2 linked regions of the Pigmentiphaga sp. H8 genome follow. The protein of the gene in region 2 interacts with the protein of the main gene of each other region in a pairwise test. Links are inferred from orthologs where the notes say so. Each region holds a gene or a part of one and is shown on either strand. Other genes may lie near its edges. The genes, in order: EGT29_RS27430 and ssb.

Region 1 (10,939 bases), 5.0 Mb from region 2 along the record:
CCCCGACCCGAACACCGACACCAGGAAATCCACGAAGGCCTTGATGTGGGGGGGCACCGGGCGGCGCGCGGTGTACAGCACCGCGATGGGCGGGCCCGGGCGCTTCCAGTCGGGCAGTACCTGCACCAGGCGCTTTTCCGCCAGCGACTGCGCCAGCAGGAAGTCCAGGTCTTCGTAGATGCCCAGCCCCGCCAGCGCGCAGGTCAGGCCCGCGCGGGTGTTGTCCACGATCAGGCGGCCCTCGGCGGCCATGCTTACCGTCTGCTTGCCCTTGACCAGTTGCCAGTCGTAGGGACGGCCGGTGTCCGGATCCCAGAACTCGATCAGCCGGTGCCGGCGCAGCTCGTCCGGGTGGCGCGGCGCGTGGTACAGCTTCAGGTAGGCGGGGCTGGCCGCCATGATGTAGTTGCCCCGGCCCAGCAGCTTGAAGCGCAGGGGCGAGTCGCGCAGCGGACCCACGCGCAGGCCGATGTCGGCGCCCGAGACGGTGGGATCGACCACGCCTTCGTTCAGCGAGATGCGCAGCGAGATGTCGGGATACGCCTGGACGAATTCCGGCAGCCGCGGGATGACGCGCGCGTTGGCGACCGATTCGGCCATTTCCACGTGCAGGTGGCCTTCGGCGCGGCCGCTGCGCGTCTGGATCTCCGCGTCCAGCTCGGCCAGCCCTTCGAGCAGCATGCCGGCGCGCTCGGCGTAGCGGCGGCCTTCGCGCGTGAGCCAGACGCGCCGGGTGGTGCGATTGAGCAGCTGGGTGCCCAGGTGCCGTTCCAGTTCCTGGATGTGGCCGGTGATGGCCGAGCGGGAAACGCCGAGCTTGCGGGCGGCGCCGGTGAAGCTGCCGGTATCGGCCACAGCCAGGAAGGCGCGTATGGGAGTCAGGCGGTCCATTGTTCAAGTATAGATAACAATGTAGTCAAGGCATCGAAGCAATGACACCCTATACTGGAATACGCAATCAGTATCCTTTTTCATAGGGAGCGACCCCATGTTCTGCCCGCTGTTCCGCGGACCGATCGCAAGGCGCCCTGCCACGTTCGCCGCAGGATATGCCCGAATCGCCGTCCATGCCCCGCATGGTGCCCGGCCGGTTCTCCGCAGCCATCCTGCCCGTGTCTTCCGCGCTTCCTCGATCCTGCCCGCACCGGGTCGTTAGCGTCGTCCGGACGCCCGTGCCGCCGTGCACGCAACCAGACCTCGCCATCACGCACGACCGCCGCGCCAGCCGCATGGCTGCTCGCGCTCGTCAACTCAAGGAAGCGCATCATGAATACGCCCATTACCCATCGATTCACCCCCGCCGCCCCGCCGGCGATGCCGAACCCCGCGTTCGCGTTCCGCCCGGCCGAGGTTCTCGTGGCCGCCGCCAAGGTGCTGCTGCCCTTCGTCATCATGGCCGGAATATTGTTGCTCGCAAGGTAACAATTCCGCAATACAGCCATGAGAACGAGGAGCGCATCATGCGACATTGGTTTTTTCTTGCCATCGCCATCGTTGCCGAGGTGGCCGGCACCAGCTTCATGAAATGGAGCAGTATCCACGGACACCTGGGCGGCCTGGCCGCGATGTTCGTCCTGCTGGGCGCGTCGTACTACGCGCTGTCGCTGGCCGTGACCCGCGTGCCGGTGGGCCTGGCCTACGCCGTCTGGGAAGGCGTGGGGCTGGTGGCGATCACGCTGGTCAGCCTGGCCTGGTTCGGTGAAAGCATCGGCCCCGCCAAGGCGGCCGGCATCGCCGCCGTGCTGGGCGGCATCCTGCTGATCAAGCGCGGCATGACACCCGCCGCGGACGAGGACACCGTTGCCGCGCTTGCCGCCCCGCGGTAAGGGGTCGCCATGCTGGATTCCTTCACCTGGTTCCATGGGGTCATGCTGCTGGTCGCGGCGGGCCTGGAAGTGGCGGCCAACATTTTCCTGAAACTGTCGCGGGGCTTCACCCGCAAGTTGTACGGGGCGCTGTCGATCGCCCTGGTGTTCGGCGCCTTCGCCTGCCTGTACGTGGCGGTGCAGGGCATCGAGCTGTCGGTGGCCTACGCCGCCTGGGGCGCGCTGGGCATCCTGGCCACGGCGCTGGCCGGCCGGGCCCTGTTCGGCCAGCGGATCCGGCCCGCCGGCTGGGCTGGCATGGGGCTGCTGGTGATCGGGCTGCTGCTGATGAAGTTCGCTTGAGCGCCACCCAGGTAAAATCCCAGGCTTCTCTTTGCCGAGGTCCGCCGTGTCCGAGCCCAAACTCCAGAATGACGTCTTTTTGCGGGCTCTCGCACGCCAGGAAACCGAATACACCCCGGTCTGGCTGATGCGGCAGGCCGGCCGCTATCTGCCCGAGTACAACGCCACCCGCGCGCGCGCCGGCTCCTTCCTGGGCCTGGCCAAGAATCCCGATTACGCGACCGAGGTCACGCTGCAGCCGCTGGCGCGCTTTCCGCTGGACGCCGCCATCCTGTTTTCCGACATCCTGACCGTGCCCGACGCCATGGGCCTGGGCCTGGACTTCGCCGCGGGCGAGGGGCCGCGCTTCGCGCGCCCGCTGCGCACCGAGGCCGACGTGGCCAACCTGGCCGTGCCCGACATGGCCGAGCTGGACTACGTGTTCGCCGCCGTCAAGCAGATCCGGCGCGACCTGCACGGCCGCGTGCCGCTGATCGGTTTTTCCGGCAGTCCGTGGACGCTGGCCTGTTACATGGTGGAAGGCGCCGGGTCCAGCGACTACCGCACGGTCAAGACCATGATGTACAGCCGGCCCGATCTCATGCACCGGATCCTGAGCGTGAACGCCCAGGCGGTCGCCGTCTACCTGAATGCCCAGATCGAGGCGGGTGCCCAGGCGGTCATGATCTTCGACAGCTGGGGGGGCGTGCTGGCCGACGGGCTGTTCCAGGAGTTCTCGCTGGCCTATACCCGGCAGGTCCTGGCCGGGCTGGTGCGGCAGCATGAAGGCCGGCAGGTGCCGGCCATCGTGTTCACCAAGGGCGGCGGGCTGTGGCTGGAAGAGATCGCCGCGTCCGGCTGCGATGCCGTCGGCCTGGACTGGACGGTCAACCTGGGCAAGGCGCGGGCCGCCGTGGGGGACCGCGTCGCCTTGCAGGGCAACCTGGATCCGATGACCTTGTTCGGCGGCGCCGACCGCATCCGGGCCGAAGTGGCGCGCACGCTGGACAGCTACGGTACGGGGCCGGGCCACGTCTTCAACCTGGGCCACGGCATCTCGCAGTTCACGCCGCCCGAGGCGGTCGAGGTACTGGTCGAGGCCGTCCACCAGCACAGCCGCGGGCAGCGCGCCGGCGCCTAGGGGCTGTGTGGACAAGCCCCCGCTACGCGGGGCGGGCATACCAGTGCTTACCCGTATTGTCTGGCATGCGGATTCAACTTATGCACATTCGGGCATGGGCCGGGAACATATCTTGCAAACTCGATGGGACTACGGCTGTAGGCTTTAAGTAGTTGATTTTTCTAGGTTTTAGTGAATCTGTATCATTAGATCCCAAAGCAAGCACTTTTCGTCTACGTCCTATTACCTTATTTGTGCGCCGGTTGTCCCCAAAGTTATCCACAGGTTTCGGCACGAAAAAAAATCCCCTGTCGAATAGTGGGGTTAGCAAAGTTTCAGAGGTTTTACTTTAAGTTCCCGCGACGGTGACGCCGTGGTCTTTCGCCGGAGTTCGACAGTTGTCCACATCCCCGTCCGTCCCTCTGTCCCTCGTCCCGCCGCCAGGCAGGGAGGAAGGGACGACCTGGGTGCGCGTGGCGCTGGACGTGCCGCTGGCGGGACTGTTCGACTACCGCGCCCCCGCCGGTGCGCGGGTGGGACAGCGCTTGCTCGTTTCCTTCGGCCGGCGGGAGATGGTGGGCATCGTCATCGAGACCCCGGCAACGCCGGCGGTGGCGGTCGAGCAGGTCAAGGACGTGGTGCAGATGCTGGACGATCTGCCTCCATTTCCCGATGATTGGCTGAAGTTGGCGGCTTTTGCGGCCGATTACTATCAACATCCGCTGGGCGAGGTCATGTTGCCCGCGCTGCCCGGGCCCCTGCGCAAGCCCGCGGCCTACCAGGGCTTGCGCGCGGCGGGCGGACCGGTGGCCCGGCTGGATGCGAAAGCTGCGCGCGCGGCCAAGCCCAAGCGGACACGGCGCAAGAAGAGCCCCGCGGAAAGTGAAGAGCAGGCACTTACTTCTGAAGAAAGCGGCTCTGTACCTGAAAATCCAGAGTCGGCGCCCCCGGCGTCGCCGATTTCCCTGCCCACCCTGAACGCGTCCCAGCAGGAGGCGGTGGACGCGTTGTCGGGCCTGTCGGGCTTCAAGCCTGTCCTGCTGCATGGCGTGACCGGCAGCGGCAAGACCGAGGTCTACCTGCGCGTGGCCGAGCGTGTCCTGCGCGAGGGCCGGCAGGTGATGCTGCTGGTGCCCGAGATCAACCTGACGCCGCAATTGGAGCAGGTGTTCCGCCGGCGGCTGGAGGCCATCGCGGGACCGGGCGGGGTGGCCGTGCTGCACAGCGGACTGGCCGACGGCGAGCGGCTGGAGGCCTGGCTGCGGGCGGTGCGTGGGCAGGCCCGGGTGCTGCTGGGGACGCGGCTGTCGCTGTTCACGCCGCTGCCCGATCTGGGCCTGATCGTGGTGGACGAAGAGCACGACCCTTCCTACAAGCAGCAGGAAGGACTGCGCTATTCCGCCCGCGACCTGGCGATCTGGCGCGCCCGCGACCGCGGCGTGCCGGTGATCCTGGGCTCGGCCACGCCGTCGCTGGAGACCTGGCACCATGCCCAGTCCGGCCGCTACCTGCTGCTGTCCCTGCCGCAGCGAGCCCTGGCCGCCGAACCGCCGCGCATCCGGCTGCTCGACACCCGCAACGTGAAGCTCCAGCAGGGCCTGGCGCCCCCGCTGCTGCAAGCCGTGGCGCAGCGGCTGGAAAAGGGCGAGCAATCGCTGATCTTCCTGAACCGGCGCGGCTACGCGCCCGTGTTGCATTGCGATGCCTGCGGCTGGGTCAGCGGCTGCCCGCGCTGCTCGGCCTACATGGTGCTGCACCGCCAGCCGCCGCGCATGTCGGGCGGCCCCGGGCGCCACGAGCTGCGCTGCCATCATTGCGGCTGGCAGCAGCGGGTGCCGATGGCCTGCCCGGACTGCGGCAACCAGGACCTGCAGCCCATGGGCCGCGGCACGCAGCGGCTGGAGGAACACCTGGGCGAGCTTTTCCCCGGCGCGCGCATCGCGCGCATCGATGCCGACAGCACTCGCCGCAAGGGCAGCGCCCAGGAACTGTTCGCCCGCATGCACGCGGGCGACATCGACATCCTGGTCGGCACGCAGATGGTGGCCAAGGGGCACGACTTTCAGAATCTGGGCTTCGTCGGCGTGCTCAATGCCGACGCCATGCTGTTCTCGCACGACTTTCGCGCGCCCGAGCGCCTGTTCGCGCAATTGATGCAGGTGGCGGGCCGCGCCGGACGCGCGGGCACGCCCGCCGAGGTCTACATCCAGACCGGCTATCCCGAGCAGCCGCTGTACCAGGCGCTGGTGCGCCACGACTACGCGGGCTTCGCGCGCTATGCGCTGCGCGAACGCGAATCGGCGGGCCTGCCGCCGTTCGCCTACCAGGCCCTGCTGACCGCCGAGGCGCGCGAACTGGCCCAGGCGCAGGCCTTCCTGGCGCAGGCCCGCGCCTGGACCGATGGGACCGATTCGTCCCAGGCCGCGGATATGTCGCGCATTACGCTCTATGATCCTGTACCGCTGCGCGTGGTTCGCGTGGCCAATGTCGAACGCGCCCAGTTGCTGGTGGAAAGCGACAGCCGTCCCGCGCTGCAGGGTTTCCTGCGGGCCTGGGGCGGCGTGCTGCCCGGCCTGGCGGCGACCGCCCGGGTGCGCTGGCACCTCGAGGTCGATCCGCTGGAGATCTGATGCGCGATCGCCGGCCGCCGTCCACGCCCGCCTCCCGATTACCGTCCGCGCGGCCGCCCGCCGCGCGCCATCGATAGCCAAGCTTCCGTATGACTGCCTCTTCCCCCTCCGCCGCGACCCGTGCCATGGACCGCGCCGACTCGCGGCTGAACAAGCCCGACGGGCGCGCATCGCACGCGCTGCCGCCGCTCGACGCCGGCATGAACCCGGCGCAGCGCGAGGCCGTGCGCTATCTGGACGGCCCGTGCCTGGTGCTGGCCGGGGCGGGCAGCGGCAAGACCCGCGTCATCACGCAGAAGATCGCCTATCTGCTGCGCGACTGCGGCTATTCGGCGCGCAACGTGGCGGCGCTTACCTTCACCAACAAGGCCGCGCGCGAGATGGCCGAGCGGGTCGGGTCCGTCGCCCCGCCGAATGCCATCAAGGGCCTGACCATCAGCACCTTCCACTCGCTGGGCGTGAAGATGCTGCGCGAGGAAGCCAAGCAGGTCGGACTCAAGCCGCAGTTCTCCATCCTGGCGGCGGATGACGCCATGGGCATCGTGCAGGAGCTGGTCGCCACGACCGACAAGGGCCTGATCCGCGCCGTGCAGAACGCCATCTCGCTGTGGAAGAACGCGCTGGTCGAGCCGGACCAGGCCGAGCGCCTGGCCACCACCGACAGCGAGCGCGACGCCGCGCGCGTGTACCGCAGCTACAACGCCACCCTGCGTTCCTACCAGTCCGTCGATTTCGACGACCTGATCCGCCTGCCGGCCCGGCTGCTGGAGTCCGACCACGAGGCGCGCGAGCGCTGGCAGTCGCGCATCCGCTACCTGCTGGTGGACGAGTACCAGGACACCAACGCCTGCCAGTACCGGCTGGTGCAGTTGCTGACCGGACCGCGCGCGATGCTGACCGCGGTGGGCGACGACGACCAGGCCATCTACGCCTGGCGCGGCGCGACCATCGAGAACCTGGCCAAGCTCACCACCGACTATCCCAACCTGCGCGTCATCAAGCTCGAACAGAACTACCGTTCCATGCAGCGCATCCTGGCGGCGGCCAACAGCGTCATCGGCCACAACCCCAAGCTGTTCGACAAGAAGCTGTGGTCCGACCTGGGCGTGGGCGATCCGATCGGCGTCATCCCCATGGACGACGAAGAGTCCGAGGCCGAATCCGTGGCCATGCGCATCTCCGCCGCGCGCTTCGAGCTGAAGGCCGACTGGCGCGACTTCGCCATCCTCTACCGCAGCAACCACCAGGCCCGCATACTCGAACAGGCGCTGCGCAACCTGAAGATCCCGTACATGGTGTCGGGCGGGCAGAGTTTCTTCGACAAGGCCGAAGTGCGGGACATCATGGCCTACCTGCGCCTGATCGCCAACGACGAGGACGATCCGGCCTTCATCCGCGCCATCACCACGCCCAAGCGCGGCGTGGGGCAGTCGACTCTGGAAGTGCTGGGCACCTACGCGGGCGAGCGCGAGATCCCGCTGTTCACCGCAGTATTCGAGACCGGCCTGGAGCAGCGCCTGCAACCGCGCCAGCTCGGGCCGCTGCGCGAGTTCTGCGAGTTCATCAACCGCATGCAGTGGCGCGCCGGCGCGGCCAAGGGCGACGCCGCTCCGTCGGGCGAGAGCGCCTCCGAGATCCTGGACGACCTGGTGCGCGCCATCCAGTACGAGCGCTACCTGTACGACCACTTCGACGAACGTGGCGCGCAGAACCGCTGGCAGACGGTGCTGGACCTCCTGGGCTGGCTCAAGCGCAAGGCCGAGGAAGACAAGATGAGCCTGATGGACCTGGTCCAGCACATCGCGCTCATCACCATGCTCGAGAAAAGCGACGACGAGGATCCCGACCTGGTGCGCATGTCCACGCTGCACGCCTCCAAGGGCCTGGAGTATCCGCACGTGTTCCTGATCGGCACCGAGGAAGGGCTGCTGCCCCACCTGGGCAAGGACGACGAGGAAGGCGACCCCGCCAAGGCGGCCGAATCGCTGGAAGCCCGTGTGCAGGAAGAACGCCGCCTGATGTATGTCGGCATCACGCGCGCGCGGCGCACGCTGAACGTCACCTGGTGCAAGAAGCGCAAGCGCGGCCGCGAGGACATCGCGCGCGAACCTTCGCGCTTCATCAAGGAAATGGGGCTGGAGACCGACGAGGTGGCCGACGCCACGCCGGGGCTCAGCGCCAAGGAAAGGCTGGACCGGCTGAAGTCCCTGCTGAAGAAGGAGTGAGCCGGCGCGGGCGTCGACAGGCGCCCGCGTGCGGCTATAAAAGGGTAATTACCTAGTCTTTTAACATTCTATAGTTCTATACATAGAATGTTTTTCGGGTTCTAATAGCGCCAGATTCGGACGCGGCCGCGTGGCTGCCGTGTGCCGGGGAACGATCGCCCGCTGGGGCGGCATCTGGAGGAAAGACTCGTGTCTTACATAGGTACGGATATCGGAGGGACGTTCACCGACCTCGTTCTTCTGTCCGACGACGGCGACGTGCGCATCTTCAAGGCACTGACCACGCCCGACGACCGCACGCGCGGCGTGCTGGACGCCATGAAACTGGCGGCCGAGGAACTGGGCATTCCGGCCGACCGGCTGGTGGCCGAACTGAAATACTTCTCGCACGGCACCACCGCCGCGACCAATGCGTTCATCGAGCGCAAGGGCGCGAAGACGGGGCTGCTGACCACGCGCGGTTTCGAGGACACGCTGCGCATCCAGCGCGCCATGGGCGGCTGGATCGGCATGCCCACGCACGAGATCTCGCACTTCTCGAAGCGCCGCGTGCCCGAGCCCATCGTGCCGCCGGACCTGATCAAGGGCGTGGCCGAGCGCGTGGACTACAAGGGCGAAGTCATCGTGCCGCTGGACGAGGCGGCGGCGCGGCAGGCCATACGCGAGCTGCGCGAGGCGGGCGTCGAGGCCATCGCCATCAGCCTGCTGTGGTCCTTCCGCAATCCGGCGCACGAGCAGCGCCTGGCCGAACTGGTGGAGGAAGAAGCGCCGGGGCTGTTCGTGACGACGTCCTCGCTGCTGGTGCCCATCATCGGCGAATACGAGCGCACCTCGACCACGTCGATCAACGCCTATCTGGGCCCGGTCATCCATCGCTACATCAACGGGCTGGAAGGGGCGATCCGGCGCTTCGGCTTCAAGGGGCCGATCTCCATCATGGAATCGGGCGGAGGCGTGCTGCCGGCGGCCGAGGCCGCGTTCCAGGCCGCCAACCTGCTGACCTCGGGTCCGGCCGGCGGCGTGCTGGCCTCGCAGAAGCTGGGCGACCTGCTGGGCTACCGCAACGTGCTGACGGCCGACATGGGCGGCACCAGCTTCGACGTGGGCCTGATCGTGGACGGCCAGCCGCTGCTGGAAACCGTGCGCGAAGTCGGCCGCTTCCACGTGGCGCTGCCGTCGATCAAGGTCACGGCCATCGGCGCGGGCGGGGGCTCCATCGCCCGCGTGCGCGATGGCCACCTGACCGTGGGCCCGGAAAGCGCGGGCTCCACGCCCGGGCCGGCGTGCTACGGCCGCGGCGGCGTCGAGCCGACCATCACCGACGCCGACGTGGTGCTGGGCATCATCGATCCGCGCTACTTCCTGGGCGGGCGCATGGGGCTGGACGTCGAGGCCGCGCGCGAAGCCGTGCGCAAGCACGTGGCCGAGCCGCTGGGCATGAGCGTGGAAGAGGCGGCCGCGGGCATCCGCGAGGTCGCCAACAACCAGATGGCGGACCTGCTGCGCCGGGTCACGCTGCGCGCCGGCTACGATCCGCGCGACTTCGTGCTGATGGCCTACGGCGGAGCGGGCGCCACGCACGCGCACCAGTATGCCGAGGTGGCCGGCATCGGCAAGGTGGTCGTGCCCAACACCGGGCCAGCGCATTCGGCCTACGGCACGGTCACGGGCGACCGCCACCGTTCGTTCTCGCTGGCGGTGGGCCAGCACGCGCCGGCGCGCTTCAAGCGGGCGTCCGAGCACATCGACATCGCGGCTCTGAACGAGGGTTTCGGCCAGATCGAGGCCCGCGCGCGCGAAGCGCTGGGCGACGACGTCACCATCCACCGCTACATCGGCATGCGTTTCCGCCAGCAGGTGCACGAGATCGGCGTCGAGGTGCCGGCCGGGCAGCTCCAGGCCGCCGACGTCGATGCGCTGGTGGATGCCTTCGAGGCGCAGTACGAGCGCATCTACGGCAAGAACACCGCGCTGCGCAGCTCGGGCGTGGAGTTCACCGTGGTGCGGGTCGAGGGCACGTCCCCGGTCATCAAGCCGGCGGCGCGCCAGGTCGAGGGCGCCGGCCGCTCGAACCGGCCGGTATCCGACCGCCAGGTCTATTTCTACGGCCACGGCTTCATCCGCGCCGACATCTACCGCAGCGAGGACGTGGGCCCCGGCCATGCCATCGCGGGCCCCTGCATCATCGAGCGGCCCGACACCACCATCGTCGTCGGCCCGGACCAGTCGGTCGAAATGGAGCCCTACGGCAACTTCGTGATTTCCATCGCGCGCAACCAATAACGCTATCGAGACGAGCATGCATCAGGTCTACGAATACACGGCCAAGGAGGCCGACCCGATCACCTTCGAGGTGATCCGCCACCGGCTGCTGTCGATCACCGACGAACAGGCGGCCACGCTGGCCTCGGTGTCGGGGTCGGCGCTGGTGAACGAAGCGACCGACTTCAACACCGGCCTTTACCGCGCCTTCGGCGAAGTGGTCACCATGGGCAAGACGGTGACCTTCCACGCGGCCTCGCTGTCGCTGATGGTCAAACACGTGATCGAGGACTGCGAGGACTCGGTCGGCATCAATCCGGGCGACATGTTCATCGTCAACCACCCGCACAAGGGCGCGCTGCACTGCCCGGACGTGGGCGTGTTGGCCCCCATCTTCGTCGATGGCAAGCGCATCGGCTGGACCGGCGCCTGCGCCCACCAGCTGGACGTGGGCGGCATGGTGCCGGGCAGCTTCGCCTCCATGGCCAAGGACATCCGCCAGGAAGGCATGCTGATCCCGCCGGTCAAGATCATCGACCGCGGCGAGCTGCGCAG
Region 2 (10,970 bases):
AGCGGGTAGTCGCGCCCCACCTGCGCTTCGAGCAGAAAGTCCAGACCCTTGTAGTACCGAGGCACGCCCAGGAAGGCGAAAAACCTTTCGCCGATCTGCTGGCGCCAGCGCCAGATGGCTTCCTGGTCTCGCGGCTTCACTATCGCAATGCCGCAGGGCACCACCTCTACCTTGTCCCGCCACTGCTGAAGCACCTCGCTGCTGGCGACGTAGTTCGGCGAAGTCGCGACGATACGCACCATGCGTGCAAGATGACGGTCTCGAAGCGGTCTGTAGAACTTCAACAACTGCGCTTGCTTGACGATGTCTGAGTGGTAGGTCATGACCGCCGGTGTCTCGACACCCGACATGAGATAGGCCAGGTCTCCAAAAGGCCACGGAAAATGAAAGTGCAGCAGATCGGCCCAGGCGGCTTCACGCCGGAAATTCACCAGGAACTGCAGCGACATCCCTGTGGACGCGACGTCCAGATTCCTGGTGTAGCGATGGATGGAGTACCCCGACGCATCGGCATCGATCATCTTTCCTCTTGGCGACAGCGTCAGGACCCGGCTCTCGATGCCCTGCGCCATACCTCGTGACGCAAGACTGTGGATGGCCTGCTCGATTCCACCGTAGGCATCGGGAAAGTAGATCTTGAAAATATGAAGAACACGCATAGCAAGGCGGATGGGCTTGAAGCGACTTTGATTCTAACCTCCCGGGCCGGAACTGCCGAGACGAACAGACGTGGCTGAACGCCTTACCTCCACCTATTGAAACAACCTTCAGGTCTTGCGCCAGTACAGCAGCGTCAGCAGCCCGATGCACGCGGCCAGCACCGCGGCCATGGTGCCGAACGCGCCGGTTACCGTGAAGGCCTCCGAGAACGAGCCGACCAGCAGATAGCCGAAAGGCATGGTGCCGTTGTAGGCCATGCCGTAAAGGCCGACCAGCGCGCCGCGCACGGATTCCGGGCAGCGGCGCTGGATGGTGGCGTTGGTCGAGGTGGCCGAGAAGCTCAGGCAGAAGCCCAGCAGCACGAAGGCCACGCCGCTGACGGCGCTGCTCCAGCTGATGGACAGCAGCGCCATCGCCACGCAGGCGATCCAGGGCGCGAACCGGAGCAGGTTGGCGGTGCGCGAGGCGATGGAGGACGACAGGACCACGGCGGCGGCCAGCGCGCCCATGCCGGCGCAGGCGAAGAAAACGCCGGTGTATCGGGCGGCGTCGTGGAAGACCCGGTCCGCCAGCAGCGGCACCAGCGTCTGGTAGCTGCCCGCCAGCAGGCCCATGCAGGCCAGGATGGACAGATACTTGGCGGTGAAGCGGTCGTCCAGCACATAGACCAGCGCATTGCGCAGGCCCCCGCGATCATGCGAAGGCGACGCGGCCGCCGCCGCGCGGCGCGGCATCGATCGCACGCACCAGGCCATGAACACCAGCGCGGCGGCATAGGTCAGGAAGGCTGCGGCCTGGCCGAACATGGGATAGATGATGGCGGCCATGCTCGGCCCCACCATGCGCCCCACGTTGTAGACCATGGTGTTCATGGCGATGGCGTTGGGCAGCAGCGCCGGGTCTTCCAGGCCGGTCAGCAGCAGCACCTGGCGGGACGGCGTCTCGATCGCGTTCAGCACGCCGGCGCACAGCGCCAGCCCCAGAATGATGGGCAGGGTCAGCCAGTGCAGCAGCGACAGCACCGCCAGGATGCAGGCCACGGTCATCGACGAATAAAGGACGCCGAGCGTCGAGCGGCGCGCGTTGGCCGCATTGACCCGCGCCCCCGCCAGGGGCGCGATCACCAGCTGCGGCCCATACAACAGGAAATTGAGCAGGGCCAGCACGGCGGCCGATCCCGACAGGTGGTAGACGACCAGGTTGAGCGTGACGTTCTGCGTCCAGCTCCCCAGCACCGATACCCCCTGCCCCATCAGGTAGCGCCGCATCGTGGGTTCGGACAATGCGGGAAACACGCGTTCGAGCTGCAGCATGGGACGGGGCGGCGTAAGTGTGGCGGGACGACCCTGGATGTTAGCTTACGGCGCGCCGTGGAACGCATCCACCCAGGCCCGCAGGGCCTCGATGGGCATGGGTCGGGCATACAGGAAGCCCTGCGCATAGTGCACGCCCTGGGCGGCAAGATAGTCGAGCTGCTCGCGCGTCTCCACGCCTTCCGCGGTCAGCTCCACCCCCAGCCGCGAAGCCAGCCCGATGATCATCTCCAGCACCGAGGCATTGATCGCATCCGTGCCGATGGCCGACACGAAGCCGCGGTCTATCTTCAGATAATCGACCGGGAACCGTTCCAGGTAGGCCAGCGAGCTGTGGCCCGTGCCGAAGTCGTCGATGGCCAGCTTCACGCCGCTGGCGCTGAGCACCCCCATGTGCTCGTAGACCTGCTCGATGGGGGGCAGGGGCTCGCGCTCGGTGATCTCCAGCACGAAATCCGCCGCCCCCGAACCGACCACTTTGCGCAGCCGGGCAACGTCGTCGACGATGCCCGGCTCCACCAGATGGCTGGCGGTGACGTTCAGGCCCACGCGGAATAGCGGCCCCATCGGACAGCGGCGCAGGTCGCGCCCCACCAGCTTGAACAGGTGCCGGGTCAGCGGAATCGCCAGGCCGCTGGACTCGGCCACGGCGAAGAACAGGTCCGGGCGTACGGCCCCCTGCCCGGGACGAAACCAGCGCATCAGCGCCTCGGCGCCCGCGCACGACCCGTCGCGCAGGTCGATGACGGGCTGATAGTGGACCTCGAACTCGCCCCGCCGCATGCCGCGCCGGATCGCGGCCACCAGCGAGAACCGGTACTTCAGGAAGTGGTGGCACAGATAGCCCAGCAGCAGGGCCAGCAGCACGACGAAGGGCGCGTAGCTGCCCGCCAGGCGCTTCCGGTATTCGGCCAGCAGGGCCGCATCCGCCAGGGAGCGCACCCGGAATGGATAGATCGTCGACACCACGTCCTGCACGAAATAGGCGCCGGGAGGCGGGACACCGACCCGCCGGCCCGCCAGCCCATGCCGGCCATCCAGGGCCTCGATGCCGATCCGGTAGCGGCCGGTGCCGCCGACGGCGTCCAGCAGATCCCGCAAGTAGCGGCCATCCACCGTGACGATGACACCGTCGCCGGCCTGGTCCAGGCGGATCGCCATCACCGCGGGCCGGTCCGGGACCATGGGCGTGCCGGGGACGAAATGAAAGGACCGCCCCGGCGGCACCTCGCCGTCCGGCAGCAGTTGCGCCAGCGGCAGCGTGAAGGATTCCGTGATCGAGGAACAATAGAGCACGCGGTGCCGCACCAGGACGATGGCGCGGAAATACGGCTGGAAGGCCGCCTCGCGCAGCGTGGCGTCGGCCTCGGCACAGGACTTGCCGGCCTGCGGCGCCATCTCGGCGGCCAGCCTGTCGGCCTCGGCGAAAATGGCATCGGCCTGGCGCATCACCACTTCGGCGGCGCCGCGCGCGTCATGGCGCGCCAGCAGGCTGGCCTGCAGATAGACAAAGGGTACCGCCACTCCCAGCGGCAACGCGGCGGCGGCCGCCACCAGCAGCCACCTCAGCCACCAACGCTTGTCGTGCCGTCCCTCGGTCGTCACGCCCCCCCCTTCACGCCCGGATCATGGGTCGCATCCTACCGTGCGGGCGGCACGCCCCGCTACTGGAACGCGGTCTCCAGGAAGCTGCGCAGCTTGCGCGAATGCAGCCGCTCGGGCGGCATCTTGCTCAGGATCTCCAGCGCCCGCAGCCCGATGTCCAGGTGCTGGCCCACCTGCCGGCGATAGAAGGCGCTGGCCATTCCCGGCAGCTTCAGTTCGCCGTGCAGGGGCTTGTCCGACACGCACAGCAGGGTGCCGTAGGGCACGCGGAAGCGAAAACCGTTGGCCGCGATGGTGGCCGACTCCATGTCCAGGGCAATGGCGCGCGATTGCGAGAAGCGCTGCACCGGCTCCAGGTGCTCGCGCAGTTCCCAGTTGCGATTGTCTATGGTCGCCACCGTGCCGGTGCGCATGATGCGCTTGAGCTCCCAGCCGGACAGTCCGGCCACTTCCTCCACCGCCTGCTCCAGCGCCACCTGCACCTCGGCCAGCGGCGGTATCGGCACCCAGGTCGGCAGGTCCGCATCCAGCACGTGGTCGTCGCGCACGTAGCCGTGCGCCAGCACGTAGTCGCCCAGCCGCTGCGAGGCCCGCAGCCCGGCACAATGTCCCAGCATCAGCCAGGCATGCGGACGCAGCACCGCGATATGGTCGGTGATGGTCTTGGCGTTGGACGGCCCCACGCCGATGTTGACCAGGGTGATGCCCGAATGTCCTTCGCGCACCAGGTGATAGGCGGGCATCTGCGGCAGCCGCGACATCGGCGCCGCCGGGTCCGGCACCGGATCGCCCGCGCGGGTGACGCGGTTGCCCGGCTCGACCAGCGCGTCGTAGTGGCCCTGCGCCACCAGCGTACGCGCGCGCAGGCAGAACTCGTCCACGTAGAACTGGTAGTTGGTGAACAACACGAAATTCTGGAAATGCGAGGGTGCGGTGGCGGTGTAGTGCTGCAGGCGATGCAGCGAGTAATCGATGCGCGGCGCGGTGAACGGCGCCAGCGGCTGCGGCCCGTCCGGCGGGTGGCGGTGGCTGCCGTTGACGATGGCATCGTCCGTGACCGCGAGATCGGGCGTATCGAACAGGTCCCGCAGGGGCCGCTTCAACGCCTCGATGTCCTCGCCCTCGACATAGATGCCGTCGGGAAACGCGAAATGCAGCGCGATGGGCACGTCGGATTCGCCGATCTCCACCGCGACGCCATGGTTGGCCATCAACTGGCGGAGCTGCTCGGTCAGATAGGAGCGGAACAGCTTGGGCTTGGTGACGGTGGTCTGATAGACGCCGGGCTCGGCCACGTGTCCATACGACAGGCGCGAGTCGACCTCGTCGTAGGTGTCCACGCGTATCCTGATGAACGGATAGCAGGCGCGGATCCGGCCGGGCGAGGACGCCTGCGTGGCGACCACTTCGCGGAAGCTGTCGCACAGGAAGGCGGTATTGCGCGTGTAGATGTCGATCAGGCGCTGGACGGCCGCGTCGGGATCACGGAAGGATTCGGCGGGCCAGGGAGCAGGATGGCGAAGAAGGACACTGGCGGGCGGGGTCATGATCGGCTTTGAGGAAGGGCTTGGCATAGCTTAGCCTACCGCGGCCTGGCCGGTCCGCCGCGCTCGTACTACACTAGCCCGCCTTAGCAAGGAGTCCCTCATGCTGCTCGCGGTAATCGCGATCGCCGTCGGCGCCGCCATCGGGGCGCTGCTGCGCTGGGTATTGGGGCTGGGCCTGAACGCCCTGCTGCCGGCCATGCCGCCGGGCACCCTGGCCGCCAATCTCATCGGCGCCTACATCATCGGCCTGGCCGTGGCCTATTTCGCCGGCAACCCCGCCCTGCCGCCCCATTGGCGGCTGTTGATCATCACCGGCTTCTGCGGCGGCCTGACCACCTTTTCCACCTTCTCGGCCGAACTGGTCGCCCTGATCCAGCAGCAGCGGCTGGGCTGGGTGGCCGCGACCATCCTGGTCCACGTGGGCGGCTCCGTCGCGATGACCCTGCTCGGCATCGCCACCTACGCCGGATTGCGGCAGTCCTGACCCCGCAAGGAGACACACCGTGAACGGCTTCCAACTGACCTTCTTCACCCAGCAGGACCGGCGCCACGGCGGCCAGCCCCTGGCCCACTGGCTGCTGGCTTTCGCCAAGGCGCAGGGCGCGCTGGGCGGCACCCTGGTGGCCGCCGGCGAAAGCTTCGGGCACACCGGCCGCTTCCACTCGGCACGCTTCTTCGAGCTGGCGGACCAGCCGGTCGAGGTGTCGATCGCGGTCGATGCGCCGACCTGCGACCGGCTGCTGGCGGCGCTGGCCAAGGAACCGATCGACCTGTTCTACGTGAAGCAGCCGGTGGAGTTCGGGCGGGTGGGCGCCCAGGCGCCGGCGGCGGGCTGAAACGATCGGATCATTTGCAAAAAAACCCCGCCGGCTCGGACGGGGTTTGGCTAGGGCCTGTTCAGGCCGCCGTGCTGATGACAGCCTCGATGCGGTTGCCTTCGGGGTCGACCACGAACGCCGCGTAGTAGGCCGGACCGTAGCGCGGCCGCGGCCCCGGCGCGCCATTGTCGGCGCCCCCGTGGCGCAGGGCCGCCTCGTGGAAACGGTCGACGGCATCCCGGCTGGGCGCGGAAAAGGCGAGATGGAACCCCGGTCCCGGCACGCTCTCTCTTTTCGAGCATTGCTTGAGCGCGAACTTGTCGCCCCCTCCGGGAAGGCCGTACCCGACGGCGTGCCGGTCGGGATCGCCGTCGAAGTCCGTCCAGACACGCTCATAGCCCAGAGGCCCGAGTACCGCGTCGTAAAAACCGGCGGCGGTACGCAGGTCGGCCACGCCGAAAGAAAGATGGTGGAGCATCGAGGCGGATGGGCGTACCCGTCAGAACGGGATGTCGTCGTCCATGTCGGCGAAGTTCGGCGCCGAGCTCGACTGCGAGGCCGGACGCTGCTGGCCGCCGCCACCGCTGGCCGGGCGGTTGGACTGGCGCGGGGCCGGCGCGGAATCGCCATAGCCGCCTTCGCCACCACCGCCGCCGCCTTCGCGGCCGCCCAGCATCTGCATCTGGTCGGCGACGATCTCGGTCGTATATTTATCGGCGCCAGTGTCCTTGTCCTGCCACTTGCGGGTCTTCAGGCGGCCCTCCACGTACACCGAACGGCCCTTCTTCAGGTATTCGCCGGCGATCTCGGCCAGGCGGTTGTAGAACACCACGCGGTGCCACTCGGTTTCCTCGCGGCGTTCGCCCGAGTTCTTGTCCTTCCATTGGGACGTGGTGGCGATGGACACGTTGCAGATCGCGGCGCCATCGGGCGTGTAGCGAACTTCGGGGTCGCGGCCCAGGTTGCCGACCAGGATGACTTTGTTGACGGATGCCATTACCACACTCCTATTGACTGTATTCACCGGCCCGCAGCGAGGCGGAGGGATTGTAGCCACCCCCGCCCGGCGCGGCCACGGGCCACAAGAAAAAAAACATCATTGGTTGAAAATGCGCCGACCGCAATACGGTCTCGTGCGTAAATGGGACAGAAAGGGCTCAGGAGGCGGGGTGGGACACCCGCTCCGGCTGCGCGGCCCGCCTGGCGGGCAGGGGCTTCATCCCCCAGGCCGCCAGCAGCCATATTACCGCCAGCCCCGCCGCAGACTGGAATACCGCCGCGGGCCCCAGGTGGGAGAGCAGCCAGCCGCCCAGCGCCCCGCCGGCGAAAAGCCCGATGGCCTGGCTCGTATTATAGAAACCCAGGGCCAGCCCCTTCAGCGACGGCGGCGCCACGCGGGACACCAGCGAAGGCTGCATGGCCTCGAGGATGTTGAACACCGAGAAGAAGGCGATCATGGCGCCGACCAGCCAGCCATAGCGGTCCTGCGCCCACGGCAGGAACATGCACACCAGCACGAGTCCGGCAACGGCCCCCAGCAGGGTCTTGCGGTGGGTGGCGTAGCGCTCGGTGACGCCGATCACCGGCACCATCACGACGAACGAGGCCAGCACCACCGGCAGGTAGACCTTCCACAGCGTGGCCGCGTCCAGGCCGCCGGTGCGCGCCAGCGCGGCCGGCACCACCACGAACAGCGCGACCTGGATCAGGTGCAGGGTGAAGACCCCCAGGTTCAGCCGCAGCAGGTCGGGGTGCGACAGCACGCTGGACATGGATACCGGTTCGCCCCGCGGCGCCGGCGGCGCGGCCGGAACCACCCAGGCGGCCACGCCCAGCGCAGCCACGCCCAGCGCGGCGATGGTCCAGAACAGGCCGGTCAGCCCGCCCCAGCCCACCACCACCGGGGCCAGTACCAGCGACACCGCGAAGGTCAGCCCGATCGAAGCGCCTATCATGGCCATGGCCTTGGTCCGCACCTCGTCGCGCGTGGCGTCGGCCAGCCACGCCGTCACCGCCGCCGAAATCGCGCCCGAGCCCTGGATGGCCCGGCCGATCGTGATCCAGAACAGGTCGTCGGTCGTGGCGCAGACCACGCTGCCGACGACGAACAGCACCAGCCCCATCACCACCACCGGCCGCCGGCCCCAGCGGTCCGAGGCCAGCCCGAACGGAATCTGCATGAACGCCTGGGTCAACCCGTACATGCCCAGCGCCAACCCCACCCGCGCCGGATCGTTCCCCCCCGGCAAGGCCTTGGCCGCCACCGCGAACACCGGCAGCAGCAGGAACAACCCCAGCATCCGGCACATGAAAAGCGCCGCCAGCGACAAGCTCGCGCGGCGCTCGAAAGGGGTCATCCGAAATGAAGGGTTAGCCATTCGTGAAAAAACCAATTAAAGGGACTTCCCCATGCGGCACCGCAGCCTCCCCTGCCAGCCAGCGAAGCACAGGTGCCCCACCCCAAGAAAGCCGAACTAGACCAGGGCACGGGGGATCCGGCTCCGCCGGTCCCCCGCCGCCCGCCCCCTGGGGGGCGCGCGTCAGCGCGTACGGGGGGGTTATATTACCAAGTTGGCTTTCGCCACCGCTCGCGTAAAGGTTTGCTTGATGGATGTCATCCGCATCAGGGGTGCGCGCACCCACAATCTGAAGAACGTCTCGCTGGAATTGCCCCGCCACCAGCTTGTCGTGATCACAGGGTTATCCGGGTCGGGCAAATCTTCCCTGGCGTTCGACACCCTGTACGCGGAAGGCCAGCGGCGCTATGTGGAAAGCCTGTCCGCCTACGCCCGCCAGTTCCTGCAATTGATGGACAAGCCCGAGGTCGACCTGATCGAGGGCCTGTCGCCGGCCATCTCCATCGAACAGAAGGCCGCCAGCCACAATCCGCGATCGACCGTGGGCACGGTCACGGAAATCCATGACTACCTGCGTCTGCTGTTCGCCCGGGTGGGCACGCCCTACTGCCCCGACCACCAGTTGCCGTTGCAGGCGCAAAGCGTCAGCCAGATGGTGGACATCACGCTGGCCCTGCCGGCCGAGAGCCGGCTGGCGATCCTGGCGCCGCTGGTGCGCGACCGCAAGGGCAGCTTCGAGGACGAACTGGCCAGCCTGCAGGCCCAGGGTTTCGTGCGGGTGCGCGTGGACGGCGAGGTGCTGGACATCGACAGCGTCCCGCCGCTGAAGAAGACAGAGAAACACAGCATAGACGTGGTGATCGACCGCCTGCGCGTGCGGCCCGATGCCCAGCAGCGGCTGGCCGAGAGCTTCGAGACGGCCATCGGCCTGGCCGAGGGGCGGGCCATCGTGCTGGAAATGGATGCCGGCACCGACGACCGCGAACGCGAGCATCTGTTCTCCAGCCGCTACGCCTGCCCGGTGTGCGGGCACAGCCTGCCGGAACTCGAGCCGCGCCTGTTCAGCTTCAATAATCCCATCGGTGCCTGCCCGAGCTGCGACGGCATCGGCCACATGGGTTTCTTCGATCCGAAGCGGGTGGTGGCGTTTCCCGAGTTGAGCCTGGCGGGCGGCGCGATCCGCGGCTGGGACCGGCGCAACCCCTTCTACCACCAGTTGCTGACCAGCCTCGCGGCCTTCTACGACTTCGACGTCGACACGCCGTTCGAGGAACTGTCCGAGGACACCCAGCAGCGCGTGCTGTACGGCTCGGGCGAGCAGGAAATCGCCTTCACCTACGTCAACGAGAAGGGCCGCACGACCGTCCGCTCGCATCCCTTCGAGGGCGTGATCCCCAACCTCGAACGGCGCTGGAAGGAAACCGACTCGGCCACCGTGCGCGAGGAACTCGGCAAGTACCGGAACGTGCGGACCTGTCCCGACTGCGGCGGCTCGCGGCTGCGCGCCGAAGCCCGCAACGTCCGCGTGGGCGAGGACGACCAGGGGCGCGCGATCTATCAGCTGGAGGCCCTGCCGCTGTCCGACTGCCTGCACTGGTTCGAGCAGCTGGCGCTGACCGGCGCCAAGCGCGAGATCGCCGACCGCATCGTGCGCGAGATCGCGGCCCGCCTGACCTTCCTGAACAACGTCGGGCTGAGCTACCTGTCGCTGGATCGCAGCGCCGACACCATCTCGGGCGGCGAGGCCCAGCGCATCCGCCTGGCCAGCCAGATCGGCTCGGGCCTGACCGGGGTGATGTACGTGCTGGACGAGCCCTCCATCGGCCTGCACCAGCGCGACAACGACCGGCTGATCGGCACCCTGCGGCACCTGCGCAATCTCGGCAACAGCGTGATCGTGGTCGAGCACGACGAGGACATGATCCGCGAGGCCGACTGGGTCGTGGACATGGGCCCCGGCGCCGGCGAACATGGCGGGGAAGTCGTGGCGCAGGGGTCGCCGGCCGACATCGTGGCCGACCCGCAGTCGCTGACCGGCCAGTACCTGAGCGGCCAGAAGTCCATCGCCATCCCGGCCCGCCGGCCGGTGGCGGGGCAGGACGAACTGCCGTGGCTGGAACTCAAGGGCTGTTCGGGCAACAACCTGAAAGGCGTGGACCTGCGCATCCCGGCGGGCCGCCTGGTCTGCATCACCGGAGTCTCGGGCTCGGGCAAGTCGACGCTGATCAACGACACGCTGGTCAACGTGGTCTCGCGCCACCTGTACAACAGCCAGACCGAGCCCGCGCCCTACGAGGCCATCGAGGGGCTGGAGCATTTCGACAAGATCATCAGCGTCGACCAGAGCCCGATCGGCCGCACGCCGCGCAGCAACCCGGCTACCTACACCGGCCTGTTCACCCCGATACGGGAATTGTTCGCGGGCGTGCCGGAAGCCCGGGCCCGGGGCTACGATCCCGGCCGCTTCAGCTTCAACGTCAAGGGCGGCCGCTGCGAGGCCTGCCAGGGCGACGGCGTGGTCAAGGTGGAAATGCATTTCCTGCCCGACATCTACGTCCCCTGCGACGTCTGCCACGGCAGCCGCTACAACCGCGAAACGCTGGAGATCCGCTACCGCGGCCGCAACATCAGCGAAGTGCTGGACCTGACGGTCGAACAGGCGCTGGAGTA

What was found.
Region 1: the proteins of ssb (region 2) and EGT29_RS27430 interact in binary tests that used the Escherichia coli proteins (3 or more experiments, as listed by UniProt). The link is inferred for Pigmentiphaga sp. H8 from one-to-one orthologs.

Annotation. Positions count from the first base shown.
Region 1 is NZ_CP033966.1:5,790,912-5,801,850, reverse strand. The notes cover bases 3,367-6,293. They hold EGT29_RS27430 (primosomal protein N'), read left to right. Parts: upstream 3,367-3,689; coding sequence 3,690-5,897; downstream 5,898-6,293. Other genes in these bases: EGT29_RS27425 (UvrD-helicase domain-containing protein), read left to right, coding at 6,098-6,293. Also shown: EGT29_RS27450 (LysR family transcriptional regulator), read right to left, coding at 1-891; EGT29_RS28560 (hypothetical protein), read left to right, coding at 1,267-1,422; EGT29_RS27445 (SMR family transporter), read left to right, coding at 1,461-1,826; multidrug/spermidine efflux SMR transporter subunit MdtI, read left to right, coding at 1,836-2,168; hemE (uroporphyrinogen decarboxylase), read left to right, coding at 2,215-3,288; more of EGT29_RS27425, read left to right, coding at 6,294-8,122; EGT29_RS27420 (hydantoinase/oxoprolinase family protein), read left to right, coding at 8,312-10,405; EGT29_RS27415 (hydantoinase B/oxoprolinase family protein), read left to right, coding at 10,422-10,939.
Region 2 is NZ_CP033966.1:820,032-831,001, reverse strand. What follows is about bases 5,192-8,149. They hold ssb (single-stranded DNA-binding protein), read right to left. Parts: upstream 6,941-8,149; coding sequence 6,443-6,940; downstream 5,192-6,442. Other genes in these bases: EGT29_RS04025 (MFS transporter), read right to left, coding at 7,101-8,149; EGT29_RS04035 (VOC family protein), read right to left, coding at 6,023-6,421; EGT29_RS04040 (DUF190 domain-containing protein), read left to right, coding at 5,629-5,961; crcB (fluoride efflux transporter CrcB), read left to right, coding at 5,226-5,609. In the rest of the region: EGT29_RS04065 (glycosyltransferase), read right to left, coding at 1-659; EGT29_RS04060 (MFS transporter), read right to left, coding at 768-1,973; EGT29_RS04055 (EAL domain-containing protein), read right to left, coding at 2,019-3,578; EGT29_RS04050 (AMP nucleosidase), read right to left, coding at 3,638-5,125; more of EGT29_RS04025, read right to left, coding at 8,150-8,300; excinuclease ABC subunit UvrA, read left to right, coding at 8,551-10,970. UniProt on the Escherichia coli protein: Plays an important role in DNA replication, recombination and repair. Binds to ssDNA and to an array of partner proteins to recruit them to their sites of action during DNA metabolism. Acts as a sliding platform that migrates on DNA via reptation.